One region of the Mesorhizobium sp. M0571 genome, then DNA from elsewhere that is predicted to be linked to it. Evidence: predicted binding sites of a transcription regulator. Region 1 holds the regulator's gene; the other holds the start of a gene.
What was found. The regulator LexA, encoded in region 1, represses DNA repair genes until DNA is damaged. The targets are predictions, from matches to a motif close to TGTTCNNNNTGTGTTCNG.

Region 1 (7,692 bases):
CCGAGGGGGAAATTGCAGCCGCGCTGATCGTCGGCGTGCGCGCCGGCATTCCCGAGGAGATCAACGAAGCGATGCGGCGTACCGGCATCTACCACATCATCTCCATCTCAGGGCTGCATATGGCGTTGGTCGCCGGCACCATCATGGCCCTCCTGCGCGGCGCCTTTGCGCTGTTTCCCAACTTCTCATCGCGACGGCCGGTCAAGAAATATGCCGCAGCCGCCGCGCTTTTTTCGATTGCGGCGTACCTCGTCTTTTCCGGCATCGTGGTGGCGGCCGAACGCAGCTTCATCATGCTGGCGGTGATGCTTATCGCCGTGCTGTTCGACCGGGCCGCGCTCACCATGCGCAATCTGGCGATCTCGGCCATCGCGGTCATCCTGGTGTCGCCGCACGAGGTGGTCGGTCCGAGTTTCCAGATGTCCTTCGCCGCGACTGCGGCCCTTGTCGGCGCCTATGCCGGCTGGTCCGATTACCGCGCCGGCAGGGCCACCACGCCGCCACCGCGGCGGTCGCCGCTACGCTTCGCCACCCGAAAGGTTCTGTTGGGCATGGGCGGCCTCGCGATGACCTCGATCATTGCAGGGGGCGCCACGGCGCTTTTCGCTATATGGCATTTCCAGCGCGTGGCGCCGCTCAGCCTGTTCGCCAATCTGGCGATCATGCCCATTGTCTCGCTGGTCGTCATGCCTTGCGCGGTCCTCAGCGCGCTGGCGATGCCGTTCGGCGCGGATGGGCCTTTCCTCTATGTGATGGGCAAGGGGCTGACGGCGATGATCGCCCTGTCCGGATGGATCTCCGAGCGCTCGCCGATCGACGCGGTCGGGCTGATTTCGCTGAGATCGGTCCTTCTGGTGACGATCGGTCTCATAATTGCCAGCATGGCCACGACCTGGCTGCGGCTCGCGGCACTTCCTTTCGCGCTCGCCGGCTTGCTGACGACTACGCAGACGCGCGCACCCGACGTATTGATCTCGGAGGACGCACGGCTGGTCGCGCTGCCGATCGGCAGCGGTGAACTCGCGGTCAACCGAGCACGCCCGAATGAATTCACCATCGACAACTGGAAACGCGCCCTGACCTCCGAGGCCATCGTCGCGCCGGAAACACCGGGAAAGAACGACCCGCAATTCGACATTGCCGACCCAGCCGATCTGCCAGCGGGCATGCCTTTCATTTGCACGGAGGGCCTCTGCCTTGCCCGCCATCCATCCGGTGCGATTGTCGCGCAAGCCAAGGACCGGGATACTGCGCGGCCAGCCTGTGCTTTTGCCAGTTTGATCGTCATCGACGACGCCACCGCCCATAACCCCTGCTACTACGACCGGCTGGTCCTCGTCGTCACCAAACGGCAACTGGCGCGCGCGGGAAGTGCCGCCGTGTATTTCGATCCACAAGCGGCAACGCGCGCAGAAATCCGCTTCGCGGTCGAAAAATCATACCGGCCCTGGCATATGCAGCGGAAGTTTTCACGCGAGGCCAGAGGCCTGCCGCCATATCGCAAGGCCGACAAGCCTAAAGCCGGCACCACACCCAAGGGCGCAACTCAGTAGCGGCGGATCAGCCCGACGAGTTTGCCTTGCACCTTGACCCTGTCTGGCCCGAAGATGCGCGTCTCATAGGCCGGATTAGCGGCTTCCAGGGCGATCGAGGCGCCCTTGCGGCGGAACCGCTTCAGCGTCGCTTCCTCCTCGTCGACCAGAGCCACCACGATCTCACCGGGGCTCGCCGTATCGGCATTGCGGATGATGACCGTGTCGCCGTCGAAAATGCCGGCCTCGATCATCGAATCGCCTTTGACCTCAAGCGCATAATGCTCGCCGCCCATGATCATGTCCGGCGGCACGGAGATCGAATGCGTCTGGTGCTGGATGGCGTCGATCGGCACACCGGCGGCGATGCGGCCCATCACCGGGATCGACACGGCGACGACGACATCGTCGTCATTGCCGGCTGCAGGGACGCGCGACGATGTCGGCTTGCCTTGCCGTCCCAGGCTGCCCTGCCCAGGACCGCCTTGCCCAAGACTGCCCTGGATGACGCTCGGCGAGAACTTGCGTGCCGCATTGAGGCCTGGGGCGATCGAGTCGGGCAGGCGCAGCACCTCCAGGGCACGGGCCCGGTTGGGCAAACGGCGAATGAAGCCGCGCTCCTCCAGCGCCGTTATCAGCCGGTGGATTCCTGATTTGGAAGCCAGGTCGAGCGCTTCCTTCATCTCGTCGAAGGAGGGCGGGATACCGCTTTCCTTAAGCCTTTCGTGGATGAACATCAGCAGTTCGTGTTGTTTGCGTGTCAGCATAGCGACCCCCAACAGAATCAGAAAAACAAACCCAGAACAAACACTATCTGTTCCATTTGTGTTCCGCAACTGTTTAAAGTTTAATGAATGTGTTGACGGTTTGTTCAGCGTAACATCAGCACGTCGCAGGGAGCATCCGCCGCCGCGGCGGGTGCGAACGGTGCGCGAACGATCAGCCCGTTCGCATCGGCCAGCATTTTCAGCATTGAGGAATCCTGAATGCCGAACGGCGTCGCCACCAGCGTGCCGGCGTCGTGCCTGACAACAGCCCGCACATAATCCTGCCTGAGATCATTGGCCGGCATGGCAGCGCCGAGCCGCGCCCGACGTATATCCTGCTGAAAGGCCCGGCCGCCGAGCCGCGCCAGCAGCGGCTTCAGGAAGAGCTGGGTGCAGACCAGGCTTGCCACCGGATTGCCGGGCAGGCCGATGCAGCGGATGTCGCCCAGCCGCCCGAACATCAGCGGCTTGCCGGGCCGCATGGCGATCTTCCAGAAATCGAGGGTCATGCCTTGCCCGGTCAGCACGTCATGGACGAAGTCGTGGTCACCGACCGAGGCACCACCCAGCGTGACGATGACATTCGCGCCGGCCTTCACCGCCTTTGTCACCAGCGCAGCGATCGCCTCCTTGCGGTCCGGCGCGATGCCGAGATCGAGCGCGCGCGCGCCGACCGACTGTGCGGCGGCGGCGACGCCATAGGCGTTTGACGAGATGATCTGGTCGGGGCCAAGCTCGCTGCCCGGCGGCAGCAATTCGTCGCCGGTGGCGATGATGGCGACCAGCGGCCGCTTGACCACGCAGACCTCGGGGTGGTTGGCCGATGCTGCCAGTGACAAGGCCGCCGGATCTAGCAGGCGGCCCTGGCCCAGCAGGACGTCGCCCTTGGCGAAATCAAGCCCGAGGCGGCGGATGTTGCGCCCTTGCACCGTCGGCTCCGTCACTTCGACGCTGCCGCCGCCGAGGTCGCGGACGTTCTCCTGGATGACGATGGTGTCGGCGCCTTCGGGAAGCGGCGCGCCGGTAAAGATGCGTACGGCTTGCCCTTGCTGCACCGCCCCGGCAAAGCCGCGTCCGGCTGGCGCCATGCCGATCACCGAAAGCTTTGCTGGTAGGGAGGCGATATCGGCGGCCCGCACGGCATAGCCGTCCATGGCGGAGGCATTGAACGGCGGCTGGGTGCGGAGCGCCACAACCGGCTCCGCCAGCACGCGGTCTGCGGCATCCAGCAGTGCGACGCGTTCGCCCGGCAGCGCTGCTGCGCCGTGCAGCAGGCGCTCGAGCGCCTCGGCAACTGGGACCAGCGCCATTATCGGCCCGCCCCGGTGGTCCCATCTCCGGTGACCCCGGTGACCTTGTAGTCGCCGGATTTGCCGCCGGTCTTTTCAACCAGCCTGATGCCGGAGATAACCATGGCACGGTCGACCGCCTTGGCCATGTCATAGATCGTCAGGCAAGCTACCGAGACGGCCGTGAGCGCCTCCATCTCGACTCCGGTCTTGCCGGTAACGCGGGTCAGTGCTGTCACTTTCAGGCCGGGCAGCGCCGCGTCCGGCTCGATATCGACGGATATCTTGGTCAGCAGCAGCGGATGACAGAGCGGGATCAATTCATGCGTCTTCTTGGCCGCCATGATACCGGCGATGCGCGCGGTGCCCAGGACATCGCCCTTCTTGGCATCGCCGGCGAGGATCATGTCCAGCGTCTCGGGCCGCATCGAGACGAAGCCCTCTGCGACTGCCGTGCGCACCGTCTCAGCCTTGTCGCCGACATCGACCATGTTGGCTTCGCCCTGTGCGCCAAGATGGGTGAGGGCGGCCGCCATCCTCAGACCGCCTTAGAGCGACGTGCGTCCGTTTGGACGCACAAAGTACGCTCTAACACTTTGAATCTATGCATCGTGCTCTCCGAAAATCGACTCCGATTTTCGGGCCGATGCATTGGCCGGCGCCTTGCCCGTCAAAAGCAGGCGCGTTGCCGCGGTCACGTCCTGTTGACGCATCAGGCTCTCGCCGACCAGGAAAGTGGCGATGCCGCTCCGCTCCAGCCGGCGGCAATCCTCATGCGAAAAGATGCCGCTCTCGCTGACCAGCAGGCGGTCGGCCGGCACCATTGCGGCCAGCCGTTCCGAGGTCTCGAGGCTGGTTTCGAAGGTCCGCAGATTGCGGTTGTTGATACCGATCAGCCGCGACGACAGCCGCAGCGCGCGTTCCATTTCGGCCTCGTCATGCACCTCGACCAGCGCGTCCATGCCGAGCTCGAAAGCTGTCGCTTCGAGTTCCCTTGCCACCGCGTCGGCGACGCTGGCCATGATGATCAGGATGGCGTCGGCGCCCCATGCCCTGGCCTCGTAGACCTGATAGGGGTCGAACAGGAAATCCTTGCGCAAGGCTGGCAACTCGACGGCAGCGCGCGCAGTGGTGAGGAATTCGGGCGCGCCCTGGAAGGAGGGTGCGTCGGTCAGCACCGAAAGGCAGGCGGCACCGCCTTTCGCATAGGCCCTGGCCAGCGCCGGCGGATCGAAATCGGCGCGGATCAGGCCCTTGGACGGGCTTGCTTTCTTGATTTCGGCGATCAGCGCGAACCTGCCGGATTTGCGCCTGGCCTCAAGAGCGGAGAGAAAGCCGCGCGGCGCATCGGCGTCCTTGGCCCGCGCCTTGATCTCGGCAAACGGCGCGCGCGCCTTGGCCGCCGCGATCTCGTCGCGCTTGTAGGCCTCGATCTTGCGCAGGATATCGGACATAGCCCTAACCGTTCGAAATCTCGACCAGCCTGTCGAGCACTTTCAGCGCGCGGCCGCTGTCGATGGCCTGCGCCGCCGTCACCATGCCGTCGGCAAGCGTCGTCGCCTTGCCGGCCACCACCAGCCCGGCGCCGGCATTCATCAGCACCGTATCGCGAAAGGCGCCGGCAGCGCCGCCCAGCATATCGCGCAGCGCCTGGGCATTGTGGGCGGCGTCGCCGCCGCGCAACTCGTCCTTGGTGTGACGCTTCAGCCCGACGGCTTCCGGCGTCAGCATAAAGCTGCGGATCTCGCCGCCGGACAGTTCGGCGACCTGCGTCTCGCCGGTGGTGGTGATCTCGTCATAGCCGTCGCCATGGACGACCCAGGCGTGGTCGGCACCAAGCGCCTTCAACGTTTCTGCCACCGGCATGATCCATTCGGGCAGGAACACGCCGACCATCTGCCGTCTGACACTGGCCGGATTGGAAAGCGGGCCCAGCAGGTTGAAGATGGTGCGGGTGCCGAGCTCGACCCGGATCGGGCCGACATGCTTCATCGCCGGGTGATGCGCCGGCGCGAACATGAAGCCGACTCCGGCCTCTTGGATGCAGCGGCCGATCGTCTCCGGAGGGATGTCGATCTTGACGCCCAATGCGATCAGCACATCGGCGGCGCCGGTCAGCGAGGACAGTCCGCGGTTGCCGTGCTTGGCGACGGGCACGCCGCTGCCGGCGATGACGAAGGCGGATGCGGTCGAAATGTTGACGCTGTGCGAATTGTCGCCGCCGGTGCCGACAATGTCGATGGCGCCCTCGGGGGCGTCGACGCGCAGCATCTTGGCGCGCATGGTGGCGACGGCGCCGGAGATCTCGCTGACCGTCTCACCGCGCACGCGCAATGCCATCAGGAAGCCGCCGATCTGGCCGGGTGTGGCGTCGCCGGACATGATGATGTCGAAGGCCTCGCGTGCCTCCTCGAAAGAAAGGGCGCTGCCGGCGGCGACCTTGGCGATGTGATTCTTCAGCGCGCTCATCTGGCCAGGGCTTGGGTTACGGCCGTCTGATCGATGCGGACGTCATATTGCGTCTGCAACTGCGCCACCAATTGGTCGAGCAGGTCGTCGGACATACCGGAGGTGAAGGATTTCTGAGCGTCCTGGGGTACTGAGCTGGCGTCGGCCCCGGCAGGCTCGAACACCTCGGCGACCTTGAACAGGATCTGTCCGTCGCCCGTAGGCGAGGGGATCAGCCCGGTCCCGCCTTCGCCGACGCCGAACATCGCGGCGGCCCCTTCCTTGCCGAAATCGACGTCGTCAGCATCGCGCTTGACGCCGCGCTTGGTCTGCTTTTCGAGCTTGAGCTCACCGGCGATCACCTCGAGCGTGGTGCCAGCCTTGAGACGCTTCTCGAGCTCTTGCGCTTTTGCGGTGAGCCGTTTGGTAGTCTCCGCCGCGGTCCAATCGGCCACGACCTTCTGGCGGACTTCATCCAACGTGCGGTCACGGGCCGGCGTGATCGCGCTCACGTCGTAGAAGACGAAGCCGTTATCGGCGGTGGTGAGACCTTCATTGTCGGTTCCGGGTTCGGATTCGAACACCGCCTTGATGAGCTGTGGCGATTCCGGCAGGTCTTTGACGATGGTTCCATCCGGCCGTTGGCCGGTGCGGTCGATGGCGTCGATGGTGACGACCTTCAGCTTCAATTTGGCGGCTGCCTCAGCGAGCGAACCGCCCGAGGCGCGCGTATCCTCGTAATTGTCGTGCACGTCCAACAAGATGCGGCTTGCCTCGCCTAGAGCCAGGTCCTTGCGGATCTGCTCGGACACTTCGGCCCGCGGCTTCACCACTTCGGGCTTGATCTCGGTGACGCGCAGCAGAACGGGGCCGAAGGCGCCTTGTACGACCGGACTGACTTCATTGACGTTGAGCTTGAAGGCAGCATCGGCAACCGCCTTGTCGGCGATCTTGTCCTTGGCCAGCGTGCCGAGCAGCGTGTCGGCCGGCGTCTTGCCTTCGGCGGCGACGATCTTGTCGAAGGTCGCGCCGGTCTTGAGCGAATCGAGCGCCGCCTTTGCGGCATCAGGCGTTTTGAACACAAGCTGCTCGATGGTGCGCATCTCCGGCGTGGTGTAGCGCGCCTTGTTCTTGTTGTAGTCGTCGCTGACCTGTTGGTCGGTCACTGCGCTCAAATCCATGATGTCTTCCGGTTCGAGCCTGACATAGGAGAACTTGCGGTATTCGGGCGCGGCGTAGGTTTTCTTGTTTTCCCCGAAATAGGCCGAAAGCACGCTGTCGGACGGCGCTTCTATCGGTTCGACAAGCGATTTCGGCAAGGTCAGGTAGTCGATGGTGCGATCTTCGCCGCGGTAGAGCGCGACCGCCCTGAAGAATGTATCCGGGGCCTTGAGGCCATCCGAAACCGCCTCGACGATCTGCTGGCGGACCGCCACCTGGGCGCGGTTCTTCAAATAGTCTTCCGGCCGCATGCCGATCTGCCGAAGCAGATACTCGAAGGTTCTCCTGTCGAAGGTTCCGCCAGGCCCTTTGAACGCCGGGTCTTCACGCGTCAGTTCGGCGAGCCGGTCCTTGGACAGGCCGAGGCCGAGCTTGCGGGCCTGCTCGTCGAGCACGGCGCCGGACACGAGTTGCGCCAGAACCTGGTTGTCGATG
Region 2 (7,692 bases), on a different contig from region 1:
CACCTGCAGCGGGGCCAGCATCGGGTGCGGCCTGCACGATCAGCAGCATGCCGGCGAAGGCGATGCCAAGCCAGGTCAGCTTGATCATCGTCAGCCGTTCGGAGAAGAAGAGCGCACCAAAGCCGACCAGCATGAAGGGCTGCGTGTTGTAGACAGCCGTGGCAATCGAGATCGACGCGCGGGAAAACGCGCTGAACAGCAGCAGCCAGTTGATAACGATGGCAGCACCGCCGAGAGCCGCGATCGCGACAATGCGAAGCGACAGCCTGCCGCGCAGCAGTCCCAGCGCCGCGCAGATGATCAGCAGCGTTACCGCACCAAAGGCGCAGCGCCAGAACACCACGTCCATGATGGGTTGACCGGAAAGGACGACGAACCAGCCGATTGTGCCGAGGATCGCCATCGCCGCCGTCATTTCGATCGTGCCGCGTACCGTGTTGTCCATAGATGCTCCTGAAAGCCTGTTGAAATTTTTATAATCTCGCAGTGGATCGGGCCTTTCTATGATTTATGGCCGGTGATATGCAGAATGAACCTCATTAAATTAGGTCAACATCGCCTTTTCCTTGGAATTGTAAAATGCTGGACGAGCTGGACAGAAAGCTCCTCGATATCCTGGTCAAGGATTCGCGGACCTCACTGAAGGAACTGGCGCTGCAGGTCGGGCTGTCGTCGCCAAGCGTTTCAGAGCGGCTTCGGCGGCTTGAGGATCGCGGCGTCATCCGCGCGTTCACCATCGACATCGATCCGCAGGCGCTCGGCTACACCTTGCAAGCGATCGTTCGCATCCGGCCGTTGCCGGGCAAGCTGCACATCGTCCAGAAGCTGATCGAGGAAACCCCGGAATTCGGCGAATGCGACAAGGTGACGGGCGATGACTGCTTCGTCGCCCGGCTGTTCGTCCGCTCGATCGGCGAGCTCGACCGGATTCTCGACCGTATCGCTGACAAGGCCGAAACCAGCACCGCTATCATCAAGGCGCAGCCGATCCGGAGGCGCCCGCCGCCGCTCGACATGCCAAACATGTGACGGGCTCCGCTGGCGTGGCCCACATATTTGCGGTCGCGGCCTGACCATTTCTGGTCTATTCCAGAGTTCAACTTTCCCTCCAGCCTCCTTTCCCCCATGTCAGGCCTGCTCGTCGATCCCTGGTTCTATGCCGCGGCCATTCCGGCCGTTATCCTCGTCGGCCTGTCGAAAGGCGGCTTCGGCGGCGCCGTCGGCTTTGTCGGCGTGCCATTGATGGCGCTGACCATGCCGCCGGTTCAGGCTGCCGCAATTCTTCTGCCAATTCTGTGCCTGATGGACATTGTCTCGGTATGGACATGGTGGGGTATCTTCGACCGCAAGATGCTGGTCGACATGATGCCGGGTGCCGTGGCCGGCATCGCCCTCGGCTGGCTGACGGCGGCGCTTGTTACCGAAGAGATGGTGCGGCTGATCGTCGGCGCGGTCGCCCTGATCTTCGTGCTACGCTGGATTTATGTGCAGATCCGCCATGGGGCGACACATTCCGCGCAGCCCAACCGCGTCGCCGCCGGCTTCTGGGGTGCCGTCGCCGGTTTCACCAGCTTCGTCGCCCATGTCGGCGGCCCGCCGTTTCAGGTCTATGCGCTGCCGATCAGGCTCGATCCGAAGGTGCTGTCGGGCACCGCGGCGATCTTTTTCGCCGTGACCAATGCGCTGAAGCTCATCCCCTACTTTGCGCTCGGCCAGTTCGACACCACCAACCTGACCGCGTCGGCGGTGCTGATGCCGCTAGCGCCGCTGTCGACCATCGCCGGCGCCTGGCTGGTGCGGCGGATGCGGCCGGAGCTGTTCTATCCCTTCACCTATGCGACCGTGGCGGTCGTCGCGGTCAAGCTTCTGTGGGACGGCATCGCCGGCCTTTTATAAGACGGCGGCCCCCAGCCGGCCGCCGCCGGATTCTTTAAGCCTCAGGCGGCACTCGGCAGCAGCGGCCGCGTCCTGCCAAACGCGAGAGCAACGCCCGTTGCCAGCACCAACGCCATGCAGCCAAGAATGGTGATGTCGTGCAGCGTCGGCTTCAGCACCATGTCGGCGATGATCACGAGCATCACCGAATAGTCGAAGCGCGCAGCATTGAGAACGCGCTGGCCCTGGGCAAGCACTGCCGGCGTCACGCCATCCTTGGCGATCATACCGGCCATGCGGTCGGCAGTCGGCTTGAAGACGAACATGCCGATGCAGAAGGTCGTCGCATAACCGGCAAGGCCGATCAGCACCCACAGATCGGAAAAGCCGACCCAGAAGCCGCACATGATGAGGCCGAAGAGCAACGTCAGCATCGACATCGGCGCGAAGAACCGGTTGCCGAGCTCGCCGGTGGCGCGCATCGCCTGCAGCATGCCTTCGACGTTTCCAGCGCGATCGGCGCGGACCGCAAGCAGCATCAGCGTGAAGCCGCCGCCGACCCAGAGGATCGCCGAGACGATGTGCAGAAATTTAACGACCGAGTACCAGTCCATGGTTCGCTCCTTGAGAAATTTGATGATTGCCGGAGCGCAAGGTTTGCTCCGCCTCGTTGCGAGGAGCGGGCGTTTAGCGCGGCGCCTGTTTCGGAACGATGTCGCGCGGAGGGCGGTTTTGTTTCGGTATGTCGGTCACGATCTGGAGGAACCATTGCGCAAGCGCGTTGCTCCACTTTCCAGCCGGTGTTGCAAACGATCCTTAGCCGGTCGGCTGTGCTGTTACGGCACAGATGCTGGGCGCTTGATCGAAAAATATGCCCTTCGTTAAGGCTTCGTTAAGCTTTACAGGCGTTTACTATGCCCATCCAGTGATCTGGATTCTTACCGAGTGGTTGGAGCCACTTTGTTTGACGCCTCCCTGTTAAACTCCTGAGAGCCGCCTTATCCGCGGCTCTTTTTTTGTTCGTCGGCAAGGAGCCCTTGGCGTCAAATGGGGCCGTTAACCGTTTGTTAAACATGTGCTTGCCTTCGCTGCCGGCGAAGCGCATTTTCAAGCTTCAGTCGTTTAGGCTGCCGGATGTGACGGCCAAGAGCCAAATCGGCCGGCTGTTAGGCAAGTGCAGGGGCGTAGCAAATGAACGAGCCTTCGAAGGCCGGCGCGAAAACCATCAAACTGGCGGAGCGCCGGGTTTTCTCCCAATCCTTCAAGCCGCTCTATCAGGAAGGCATGGGCCTGGTCGAGCAGGCGGCCGAATATCTCGACGGCAAGGGCCGGGCCGAGGCCAAGAAGCTGTCGAGGCTGGCGGCGACACTTTATGCGGCCGAATCGATGCGGCTGACCACAAGGCTGATGCAGGTCGCCTCGTGGCTGCTTTTGCAGCGGGCGGCGAATTCCGGCGAGATGACCCGCGATCAGGTCGCCTCCGAAAAATCCAAGGTGCGTCTCGACACCGCCTCCGCGCATGAGGAGGCGCCCGGCTGGGCCGAACTGCCGAAGGATTTCGTCGACCTCGTCAACCGGTCGCTGCGCCTGCAGGCGCTGGTGCGCCGCATGGACGAGGAGATCTATGGCGGCCTCGCCGAGGTGCCGCCGTCGAGCCGTCGCCTCAATCCGGTCTCCGACCAGATCACGCTGCTGAACACGGCTTTCGCCCGCGGCTGACAGGCTGCTTGATAATTCTACTCTGACGGACACCTGGCGCGGTTTTCTGCGCTTCCGATGCTCACGGATCTAAAAGTCCGCTCCGCTTCGGTTCTCGCCTGTTTCTGGTTTGTTCACATTTCGCTGGCATCGCTGTCTGCCGGGGGTAAAGTTGGCGGATGGGGGAAGCGATTCGCATCATCGGCATCGATCCGGGACTTAGGCGCACCGGCTGGGGCATCGTCGAAAGCCTCGGCAATTCGCTGCGCTTCGTCGCTTCCGGCACCGTGCGGTCCGACGACAAGGCAACGCTGGCGGTGCGTCTTTGCCAATTGCATGACGGGCTTGTCGAGATCCTGCATGCCGCGATGCCGCACGAGGCGGCGGTCGAGCAGACCTTCGTCAACAAGGATGCCGTGGCGACGCTCAAACTCGGCCAGGCACGCGGCATCGCCATGCTGGTGCCGGCGCGTGCCGGCCTTGTCGTTGCCGAATATGCGCCAAACGCCGTCAAGAAGGCGGTGATCGGCGTCGGCCATGGCGACAAGAAACAGATCCACATGATGGTCAAGGTGCTGATGCCGAAGGCGACTTTCGACACCGACGACGCCGCCGACGCGCTGGCCATCGCCATCTGTCACGCGCATCACCGGCAGAGCATCGCCTACAGGATGGCGGCGCTGGCATGAGGTATCAGGCATGATCGGCAAGCTAAAAGGCACGCTGGACGAGATCGACGAGGATTTCTGCATCGTCGACGTGCATGGCGTCGGCTATGTCGCCTATTGCTCGGCGCGCACGCTGGCGGCATTGCCGCGGCCGGGCGAGGCAGTGGTGCTGTTCATCGAGACCTATGTGCGCGAGGACATGCTGCGGCTCTATGGATTCCAGTCGGTGCTGGAGCGCGAGTGGTTCCGGCTGTTGATGAACAATGTGCAGGGCGTCGGCGCCAAGGTCGCGCTGGCAATTCTCTCGACGCTGGCGCCGGCCGACCTCGCCAACGCAATTGCGTTGCGCGATATCGCCATGGTCAGCCGCGCGCCCGGCGTCGGCAAGAAGGTGGCGGAGCGCATCGTTACCGAATTGAAGAACAAGGCGCCGGCCTATGCGGGCACTGCGTCCGGCACCATCGGCCTGAAGCAGGAGCTCGGCGAGGGCGTCGCTTCGGCGCCGATCACCGACGCCGTCTCGGCGCTGGTCAATCTCGGTTATTCGCGCGACACCGCCGCCAATGCGGTGGCGGCGGCGCTGAAGACGGCAGGCGAGGAGGCGGACGCGTCGAAGCTGATCCGGTTCGGGCTGAAGGAGCTGGCACGGTGAGACGTTGCTTGTCCCGCACCTTGCCTTGTGCAAGGAAAGCGGCATGAGCCTTTCGCCACGCCTCATTGCTCCCGACAAACGCGGCGAGGACGCCGAGCAGACCTTGCGGCCGCAGACGCTTGGTGACTTCGTCGGCCAGGCGGCGGTGCGGGCGAATCTCAAAGTGTTCATCGAGGCCGCCAAGGGCCGCAGCGAAGCGCTCGACCACGTGTTGTTCGTCGGCCCGCCCGGCCTCGGCAAGACGACGCTGGCGCAAATCATGGCGCGCGAGCTCGGCGTCAATTTCCGCTCGACCTCCGGTCCGGTCATCGCCAAGGCCGGCGACTTGGCGGCGCTGCTCACCAACCTCGAAGACCGTGACGTGCTGTTCATCGATGAGATCCACCGGCTCAACCCGGCGGTCGAGGAAATCCTCTATCCGGCGATGGAAGATTTCCAGCTCGACCTGATCATCGGCGAGGGGCCGGCGGCGCGCTCGGTCAAGATCGACCTGGCCCGCTTCACGCTTGTCGCCGCCACCACCCGGCTCGGCCTTTTGACCAACCCGCTGCGCGACCGGTTCGGCATTCCGGTGCGGCTCAATTTCTACTCGGTCGAGGAACTCGAGCAGATCGTGCGGCGCGGCGCCCGCATCCTTGCCATGCCGCTCGGCGACGACGGTGCCTTGGAGATCGCCCGGCGGGCGCGCGGCACGCCGCGCATCGCCGGCCGGCTGTTGCGCCGGGTGCGCGACTTCGCCAGCGTTGCCGGCGACGGCCATGTCGACCGCAAGATCGCCGACGAGGCGCTGACGCGGCTGGAGGTCGACGGGCTCGGCCTCGACGCGCTCGACCGCCGCTATCTGTCGATGATCGCCCGGAATTTCGGCGGCGGGCCGGTCGGCATCGAGACCATCGCTGCCGGGCTTTCCGAGCCACGCGATGCCATCGAGGACATCATCGAACCCTTTCTGATCCAGCAGGGCTTCATCCAGCGCACACCGCGCGGCCGCGTGCTGGCGGCCAATGCCTGGCGGCATCTCGGCCTCGACGCGCCGAAGGACCTAGCGCAGCAGCAGATCAGCCTGTTCCAGGAGGAGCCCTAGCTTGCGGCTTCGTTGCCGATAGTCTCCGGAAACGGCAACGCCGCCAGCGAAAAACAGCCTCGCCCTCCAGGTCTTGATCATCGCCGGTCTATGCGCAAAACAGATGGTGCCAAAAACAGGTGCTGGTCGGGACCAAAAGGACAGCGCAATGGACGATCATGGTGACACGGCATTGTCCGCCGGGCTTTCCGGCGCGCTGACGGAATTCGGCCATCGATTGATGGCGCGCGTCTATTATGCCGACACCGATTTCTCCGGCGTCGTCTATCACGCGCGCTATCTCGAATTCTTCGAGCGCGGCCGTTCCGATTATCTGCGGCTGGCCGGCGTCCACCACACCGAGCTTGCCCAGGGCAAGCATGGCGAGAAAATAGTCTGGGTGGTGCGGCGCATGGAGATCGATTTCCGCGGTTCGGCCCGCATGGACGACATCCTGACCATTGACACACGCACCGAAGAGATTTCCGGCGCGCGGATCGTCATGGCGCAGCAATTGAAGCGCGGCAGCGAAGTGCTGGTCGAGGCGCGGGTCGAAGCGGCGATCGTCGGTGAGAACGGACGGCCGCGGCGCTTTCCCAAGGACTGGATCGCAGCCTTCATGCTCAGAACGCGCAAATAAGGGTTCAGAGGCCGGCAATTTCGGATCTCCCCCGGTCCGGGCTAGGATCGGCGGGCGACTCATCAGGGCGCGGCAATGCGCCGCGCTATACGTCCTAACCCATCCTTAACCATAACGGTCCATGAAGGGAATGGTTAAGATTGGGAGAATCCAAGCGCCTTCCTTTCACCAATATTTGCCCCGAAAAGGCCGCCAACGGTGCATTTGGGGTTATTCCGCAAGCCTAACGCGAACGGACCACAAGGGATGCCCATGGGCCAGCCGCCAGCCACGCCCGGAAAATCTTTAAGGACGTAACATGGAAAACATCGCTCTCGCCGAACCGGGCGCGCATTTATCGATTTGGGCCTTGTTCATGCAGGCCGGTTGGGTGGTCAAGCTGGTCATGATCGGGCTGCTTGGTGCCTCGATCTGGACCTGGGCGATCATCGTCGACAAGCTCGTCGCCTATGCCCGCATGCGGCTGGCGCTCAATCGCTTCGAACAGGTGTTCTGGTCGGGACAGTCGCTGGAAGAACTTTACCGCACGCTCGCCGACCGCAAAACGACCGGCATGAGCGCGATCTTTGTCGCCGCCATGCGCGAATGGAAGAAGAGTTTCGAGAAGGGCGCGAAATCGCCGCTCGGCCTGCAGACCCGCATCGACAAGGCGATGGATCTGGCGTTGACCCGCGAGATGGAAAAGCTGGAAGGGCGGCTCGGCTTCCTCGCCACCACCGGCTCGGCGGCGCCCTTTATTGGCCTGTTCGGCACGGTCATCGGCATCATGACCTCGTTCCAGGCGATCGCCGCCTCGAAGAACACCAGCCTTTCGGTGGTCGCGCCCGGCATCGCCGAGGCGCTGCTGGCGACGGCCATCGGCCTGCTCGCCGCCATCCCGGCCGTCATTGCTTACAACAAGCTGTCGTCGGACGCGAGCAAGATCGCGGTGCGCATGGAAGGGTTCGCGGATGAGTTCTCCGCCATACTCTCGCGCCAAATCGATGAAAAAGTCGCGCAGAAGGCCTGAGGAACGATCATGGGAATGTCCGTAAGCGCAGGTGGCGGAGGACGCGGCGGGCGCGGCCACAGGCGGCGCGGCCGCCATCACGCCCTG

Region 2: ruvC (crossover junction endodeoxyribonuclease RuvC) is a predicted target of LexA. The motif match lies at 3,694-3,711, and genes of this name have one in related genera.

The regions. Positions count from the first base shown of each region.
Region 1 covers NZ_JAMYQT010000048.1:29,803-37,494, reverse strand. Annotated here, with positions in the region: gene NKI85_RS31315 (ComEC/Rec2 family competence protein) at 1-1,553, shown strand, start outside; gene lexA (transcriptional repressor LexA) at 1,547-2,299, opposite strand; gene NKI85_RS31305 (molybdopterin molybdotransferase MoeA) at 2,404-3,609, opposite strand; gene moaC (cyclic pyranopterin monophosphate synthase MoaC) at 3,609-4,124, opposite strand; gene trpC (indole-3-glycerol phosphate synthase TrpC) at 4,191-5,042, opposite strand; gene trpD (anthranilate phosphoribosyltransferase) at 5,047-6,057, opposite strand; gene NKI85_RS31285 (SurA N-terminal domain-containing protein) at 6,054-7,692, opposite strand, start outside.
Region 2 covers NZ_JAMYQT010000001.1:287,951-295,642, forward strand. Annotated here, with positions in the region: gene NKI85_RS01360 (DMT family transporter) at 1-445, opposite strand, end outside; gene NKI85_RS01365 (Lrp/AsnC family transcriptional regulator) at 580-1,029, shown strand; gene NKI85_RS01370 (sulfite exporter TauE/SafE family protein) at 1,126-1,896, shown strand; gene NKI85_RS01375 (DUF2269 family protein) at 1,938-2,489, opposite strand; gene rcdA (protease adaptor protein RcdA) at 3,067-3,594, shown strand; gene ruvC (crossover junction endodeoxyribonuclease RuvC) at 3,753-4,262, shown strand; gene ruvA (Holliday junction branch migration protein RuvA) at 4,273-4,893, shown strand; gene ruvB (Holliday junction branch migration DNA helicase RuvB) at 4,937-5,977, shown strand; gene ybgC (tol-pal system-associated acyl-CoA thioesterase) at 6,126-6,596, shown strand; gene tolQ (protein TolQ) at 6,895-7,605, shown strand; gene tolR (protein TolR) at 7,615-7,692, shown strand, end outside.